2 regions of the Leuconostoc fallax genome follow, and region 1 is predicted to be linked to the other one. Evidence: riboswitches for the same ligand, from Rfam matches in the RefSeq annotation. Region 1 holds a riboswitch; the other holds the start of a gene.
What was found. Region 1 has a riboswitch for FMN ahead of C5L23_RS06210 (ECF transporter S component). Riboswitches for the same ligand answer to the same signal wherever they lie in the genome.
Positions count from the first base shown of each region.

Region 1 (3,421 bases):
AGCATTAATGTTGCAATTATTGACTTACCAACAGTTTCAAATTGCTGCAAAAACGCTAGAATATCGCGAACATGCAGAGAAGCAATCCTTCACTCGTGAGCCAGCATTAGTGCCTAGTGATCTATCACCCAATACAGCATTATCTCCAGGATTAACACTGGTTGACTTGCAGCTTGCTTTTTCACAAATTTTATTGCGTAAACAACGAGAAGATCCTATTAGTCGTAGTATTGTGCGTGAACGTTACTCACTTAATGATGCAATGACTTCGGTGACAACAAAGATGAGTCAATTAAGTTCTGGAGAGCGGCTATCATTTAAATCTTTTTTTGTTGATTTGAGTGATCGTGAGATTTTGGTGATGAATTTTTTTGCGTTGCTAGAATTAGTCAAAGAATCACGCTTAATACTGCACCAAGAAATGCCTACAGCAGAAATTTTTATAGAAATTGGAAGTTTTAACGATGAGTAACCAAAGCCAAATCGAAGCCTTGCTATTTGTTGCAGGAGATGAGGGCATCAGTTTTAGTGCAATTAGTAATATTACAGGCTTTACACATCCAGCGATTCAAGGCATTATTGATCATTTAAATGCCAAGTATAGTCAAGATAATAATTGTGCACTTGAATTACATCAAGATGAGGATAGGCTTTATCTGGTAACGAAGCCCGAATTAGGGGGGATTTTAAAAAAATATTTCGAATTACCCGCTAATAATAAATTATCCAAATCTTCTTTAGAGGTTTTAGTTATTATTGCCTATAAACAGCCAATCACTCGAATTGAAATTGAAAATATACGCGGTGTTAAATCGACAAATATTTTACAAAAGCTTTTGACTAAAGAAATGATTCAGGTGGTTGGCCGCAAGGATGAAATTGGTCGACCGATTATGTATGGGACAACATCTGGATTTCTTGATTATTTTGGCTTGAAATCTTTGGATGAATTACCACCTTTAGTAGATTTTGATGCGATTGAGGTGGAATCAGGGGATGCCCCACAACAAATGCTTTTTGATCAAGAAAGTACATTTACCAAACCAAAAAATGAGGAACTTAATCATGTCTGAAATACAAAATGAAGAACGCTTGCAAAAGGTTATTGCGCAAGCAGGTCTTGCTTCACGACGCGGGGCGGAAGCTTTAATCGTTGAGGGCCGTGTGAGTGTTAATGGCCAACAGGTTAAAGAACTAGGAACAAAAGTACGTCGTAGTGATACGGTTGCCGTTGACGGTGTGCCCATCGAGGGGCGTGAACGACTCGTTTATTATTTATTAAATAAGCCACGTGGTGTTGTGACGACGACGCAAGATGAAAAAGGTAGAGCCACTGTTTTAGATATTTTAGATGATGTTAGCCAACGTGTTTATCCAGTAGGGCGTCTAGACTATGACACAACGGGTGCTTTGCTATTGACCAATGACGGCACGATAGCTAATGAACTGATGCACCCAAAATCAAAGGTTGACAAGGTTTATATTGCTAAAGTTAAGGGGATGGCGACTGAGAATGATTTATTACCTTTGAAAAAAGGTGTGATGATTGAGGGGCATAAGACGCAACCAGCACGTGTTAGTGTCGAAAGTGTTGATAAAACTAAGAAAACTAGCATGGTGAAGCTCATTATCCACGAAGGTAAAAATCATCAAGTTAAGAATATGTTAGCTAAGGTCGGCTTCCCAGTTGAAAAACTGAAAAGAGAACAATATGCCTTTTTAGATTTGGTTGGATTACAGCCGGGAGAATATCGTAAGTTAACAAATGCTGAGGTGAGTCGTCTAAAGGCAAAGGATTATAAAAACTATCGTCGTAAGCACTAACCGTTGTTTTTGTTCTGTTCATGTGGTAGTATCATATTAAATTGAATATTTACTTCAGGGTCGGGTGTGATTCCCAACCGGCGGTAATGCATGTTTTCCAATATGACAAGCTCCGCGACTCACAGTGATGTGACCGATTTGGTGAGATTCCAAGGCCGACAGTTAAAGTCTGGTATAAAGAAGTTAAAAATGAAAGTAACTGCTTATTTGTTGTGCCCTGATAAATAGGCAGTTTTTTGAGGATAAAAATATGTCAATTTCACGCACACGGACACAGCGGATTACGTTTATCGCCATCATGAGTACCATATCTTTTTTGCTTATGATATTTCCGCAAATTCCATTAATTCCAGGCGCAGATTTTTTGAAGTTAGATTTTTCAATTATACCTGTTCTGTTAGCTGTATATTGGTTTGATTTTTCAGCAGGATTATTGGTTATTTTATTACGAACAATTTTAAAATTATTATTAAATAACGAAGGCGTCAATACATATTTGGGACTGCCTGTTAATGTGTTAGGTGTTTTGACATTTATCACACTTTTATATCTTATTTTGCCACGGGTAACAGTCAAGTTAAATTATATTCGTGCTATACTTGGCGTCTTGGTTGCAACAGGTGGTTTGGCGATAAGTATGATTATTGTTAATTGGTTTGTGGTCATTCCGCTATATGCACAGTTTGCTCATTTTGATATTCAACAGATATTTGGTGTGGGACACTATTTGATTGCCATTGTTATGCCATTTAATCTGATACAAGGTATTATATGGGGTATTGTTTCGATGACGATTTTATCGAGTACTATGAAAGTTAAGCATATAATTAATAGATGACCAAGACTTTAACACACTAATCGTTCGCCTTATGGTAAACTTTTATGTGAAGTAATTTTATGTGGAGGTCGTTTCAAATGAACGATTATAACCCTAACGACTTGAGTCGAACATCTCGGCGTCAACATCAAAAAGTTGAACCTCATTTTTCAAGAAAAAAAGATCAAGGGTCAGATCAGAATAATAAAAAAATATATGTCCTATTGGTTGCACTATTTTTAGTGGTAATTTCGTTTGTGCCCGTTTACGGTATGATAAAGAACAATCATAGATCAGATGCAACGCCAGCCAGTGTTAAGTCGTCAAGCTCATCAAGTAAGGCTTCATCTTCAACCAGTAGCAAAGCAGACATATCAAAGAGTACTAGTGAAGAGACGAGTACATCAAGTGCGCAAAGCGATGATACTATGGCTTCATCTTCAACCGTGTCAGAAAGCACTGATACCACTACTTCGTCATCCACTGTAGAGTCAGAATCTAGTGCGCAAAGCGACACAACGGCTCAGACAAGTAGTTCAGCAACTAGTAGCGAAGCAAGTCAATCAACAGCAACGGTAGGATCGGGGCAGGGCGCATATCGTGTTGCCACAAATGCAGGTATTTCGGTTTCTGAATTACAACGTCTTAATCCCGGAGTTGATGTGACTAATTTAGCTCCAGGGCAATCATTACGCGTTAAATAAGAGGAGACCCATATTATTATGAATTGGCAAATTGCTATTGATGGGCCAGCTTCAGCTGGAAAATCAACGATTGCAA
Region 1 is NZ_PUFI01000014.1:400,050-403,470, forward strand. Features, by position in the region: gene C5L23_RS06195 (segregation and condensation protein A) at 1-472, shown strand, start outside; gene scpB (SMC-Scp complex subunit ScpB) at 465-1,073, shown strand; gene C5L23_RS06205 (pseudouridine synthase) at 1,066-1,824, shown strand; FMN riboswitch at 1,871-2,013, shown strand; gene C5L23_RS06210 (ECF transporter S component) at 2,075-2,662, shown strand; gene C5L23_RS06215 (LysM peptidoglycan-binding domain-containing protein) at 2,740-3,345, shown strand; gene cmk ((d)CMP kinase) at 3,364-3,421, shown strand, end outside.

Region 2 (3,421 bases), on a different contig from region 1:
ACAAAATGGCCATCAAAACGTTCTGTTGCTAAGATTGATTTTTCAAGATTAACACTTTCGCCAATCTGGTAGTGGTTAACAATTGTCGCTTTAAAAGTGGGTATCATAATGTTAAAGAATGCATGGTGTGGCTCAAATGAAGTAATGGTCAAGCAAATGCCGTCTACCATGACACTTGCACCGACCTGACTATCACTAAAATAATCCTGATTAGTAGTAATGCCTATTCGTAAAGTATGATCATGACGATGTTCGATATGATCAATTTGTCCAATTTGTTGTGTAATCCCAGTAAACATCATGACACCCCTTTTTCTAAGTGATTAAAATAACGTAACTTAACCGCATTACCAATAGTTAGCATCTCATCTGGATTTTGTTGCAATGTCACGCTTGCTAAGCCGCTGTCCAATAATAATTTATCGGTTCGATATATCAAATATTCGTTCCATAAATCTTGTGCAATAAAAGATTGAATCAAGCTGGGGCCGCCTTCAACCATTATTGATTGAATCTGCTGTTGTTGCGCGAGGTCATTAAGCACACCAATTAAGCCATTATGGCTTTCTTTAACGTACGCATGCTTTTCGGCAAATGCGTGATTTTCAGTATAAATCAACCAACGATTTGAAAAATCAAACTTAATGTTTTGTAATCTACCACGCCTATCTAACACAATGCGTAATGGTTGGGGATGATGTAATGCTAGATATCGCACGGTTAAACTCGGCCAATCAGTGAGAAAAGTCTGGCTACCAATTAGAATGGCGCTTTTACTTGCGCGCTCTTGATGCACATCAATATCAGCTTTGTGGTTCGTTAATTTGATACGTGTCTTAGCATTGTCCGACACAATACCATTCTTAGACGTCGCTAATTTAAGTTGTACATAGGGCAGCCGATGCTCAAAGTAATAGTGAAATTCAGGATTAAGTCGACGACTATGTTCTGTGTTGAGTACATCAACTTGAATACCTGCCTGTTTCAAAATGGCTACCCCATGACCATTTGTCGATGGGTTTGGGTCAATACTGCCAATCACAACACGCCTCAATCCCCACTTCGCCATTGATTGTGCACAAGAACCAACTTTTCCGTGTGTCGAACAAGGTTCTAATGTCACATACATGGTTGCATCAATAACCTGTGCAGGATCTTTCAGCTGATGAAAGGTATTCATTTCTGCATGTTCTTGGCCAAATTGATGATGATAACCTGTCGCCAAAACAACATTATCTTTCACAATAACCGCACCTACTCTGGGATTTTCAAAAGTTAAATCTTTATTGGCTTGAGCTGCTGTTTTTCCAGCCAAAGCCATGAGTGTTAAATCATTCATCTGTTTTCCTCCTTTTTTGGAGCAAAAAACCCGATGTGTTAATCACATCGGGTTTCATTATCAGATTAATTTAAAAAACTAGTCAAAAAAGCCACTAAACGCGACACTAAAAACTAGATAATTTTAAATCTTCTCCCATCCAGACTTTAACTGTCGGTCACAGAATTTCACTGTGTCAACTACATATTCAATATGTAGGTCACGGACTAAGGTAGCATTGTACCATTACCGTCGGTCGGGAATTACACCCTGCCCCGAAGATTAATTATTTAACACTTAAAAATTTAGCATTTAAAAAAATATTTGTCAAATCAATAATCATGTCAAAATAACAAGCAGTCATTCAATTATGCTTCTATCACTGCTTATCTAATGATTATATTGAAGCTTCATAAAGAGCCACAACATCAGCAACAGCCATTGGGACAAAACCATGATCCAAATGGCCCACACTCACTGCGCTTGTAGCCATTGCTTCAAAGTGTTCATTATTCTCAATGCCAACACCTGTCAATGTCATCGGTACCTCTAAACTAGAAATCCATTCTGCGGTAGTATCAATGGCTGCCTGAGCTATCGTGGCATTATCGCCATCAAGTTGCCAGACATGACGACCAAAATTAGCAAACAATGACTGAGTATCCGCATTTAATGCAAAACGCATCCAATGTGGCGTCAAAATCCCCAAACCCACACCATGCGTAATATCATAGTAAGCGGATAGCTCGTGCTCAATCGGATGAACTGTCCATTCATTCGCATTACCTGTTCCTACAAGGCCATTTAATCCCAACGTTGATGCCCACATTAAATTAGCTCGTGCATCATAGTTATTGGGATCTTTCAAAGCAACTGGCGCCCATTTAATGACTGTCCGCATCAAACCTTCAATCATACCGGATTTCACGTCATTATTTTGGGCAGTATCAAAATACTGTTCGGCTAAATGGCTGAAAATATCAATAGCACCGGCAGCTGTTTGCCATTTTGAAACTGAATATGTTAAAGTCGGGTCTAAGAATGATACTGCGGGGGTATTAGGACCAAAAGTATCTAACTTTTGGTTGGTATCAGGATTTGAAATAACCGAACCTGCATTCATTTCAGTTCCCGTCGCTGAGAGTGTCAAAATATCAACCACTGGTACCTGTGGCATTTCAAATCGCTTGCTTGAATCTAATACTAAGTCCCACGGATCTGATGCATAAAATTTTGATGAGGCAATGAGTTTTACAGCGTCAATAACAGAGCCACCGCCAACGGCCAAAATAACATCAATATCATTGTCTTTAGCAAGCTGTTGACCATCTCGTACTGACTCAATTTTGGGATTTGGTTCAATACCAGACAATTCAACAACATTTAAGCCGTCTAATGCTTTAATAACACGGTCATATAAGCCTGACTTTTTAATTGATCCGCCCCCATACGCAAGCAAAATATTCTGTCCGAATTGCGACACGGCATCACGAAGTTCACTATCTATCCGATTCGCGCCGAAACGGATGTCTGTTGCATTTTTAAATGTAAAATTTTCCATATTAAATATTTATTTAACCTTTTCTAAATGATAACCAGTATCTTGTTATTTAAAAATTCTGGTACTTATATTTTAACAGTAAATAAGACGCTGAACCATTTGTAAACAAGGTTTTATGTAAAGACATCAGGATCTTACTGTGATGATTCTGCTGATGATGCATCTACTTCCCAAAACAATGTATTCAGATCGGTTTCTAGTGCATATGCTAGTTTCAGGCACAATGCCAATGAAGGATTATATTTATCATTTTCAATTAAATTAATGGTCTGCCTAGCAACACCAATACGTTGTGATAATTCGTATTGCGACAATTTTTTCTTTTGACGATATTGTTTGATTCGATTCATAAACAACTCCAATGACATCTATAAATTACTTTTATCATATCATTATTACGCCTGTATTCATTTTTAAAGCTAATAAAAAATTACCTTTACTATGTCAAAGCAAAGGTAATTTTTGATATATCATTATTCGTATTCTTCTAACGCTTTACGTAATATTTGCAACGTAGCTGAGTAATGAGCTATGCCATAATC
Region 2 is NZ_PUFI01000015.1:11,524-14,944, forward strand. Features, by position in the region: gene C5L23_RS06660 (riboflavin synthase) at 1-299, opposite strand, end outside; gene ribD (bifunctional diaminohydroxyphosphoribosylaminopyrimidine deaminase/5-amino-6-(5-phosphoribosylamino)uracil reductase RibD) at 299-1,339, opposite strand; FMN riboswitch at 1,463-1,605, opposite strand; gene C5L23_RS06670 (iron-containing alcohol dehydrogenase) at 1,716-2,879, opposite strand; gene C5L23_RS06675 (helix-turn-helix transcriptional regulator) at 3,014-3,229, opposite strand; gene C5L23_RS06680 (PadR family transcriptional regulator) at 3,353-3,421, opposite strand, start outside.
Region 2: linked by a shared signal. The riboswitch ahead of ribD (bifunctional diaminohydroxyphosphoribosylaminopyrimidine deaminase/5-amino-6-(5-phosphoribosylamino)uracil reductase RibD) and the one ahead of C5L23_RS06210 (ECF transporter S component) in region 1 are both predicted to bind FMN.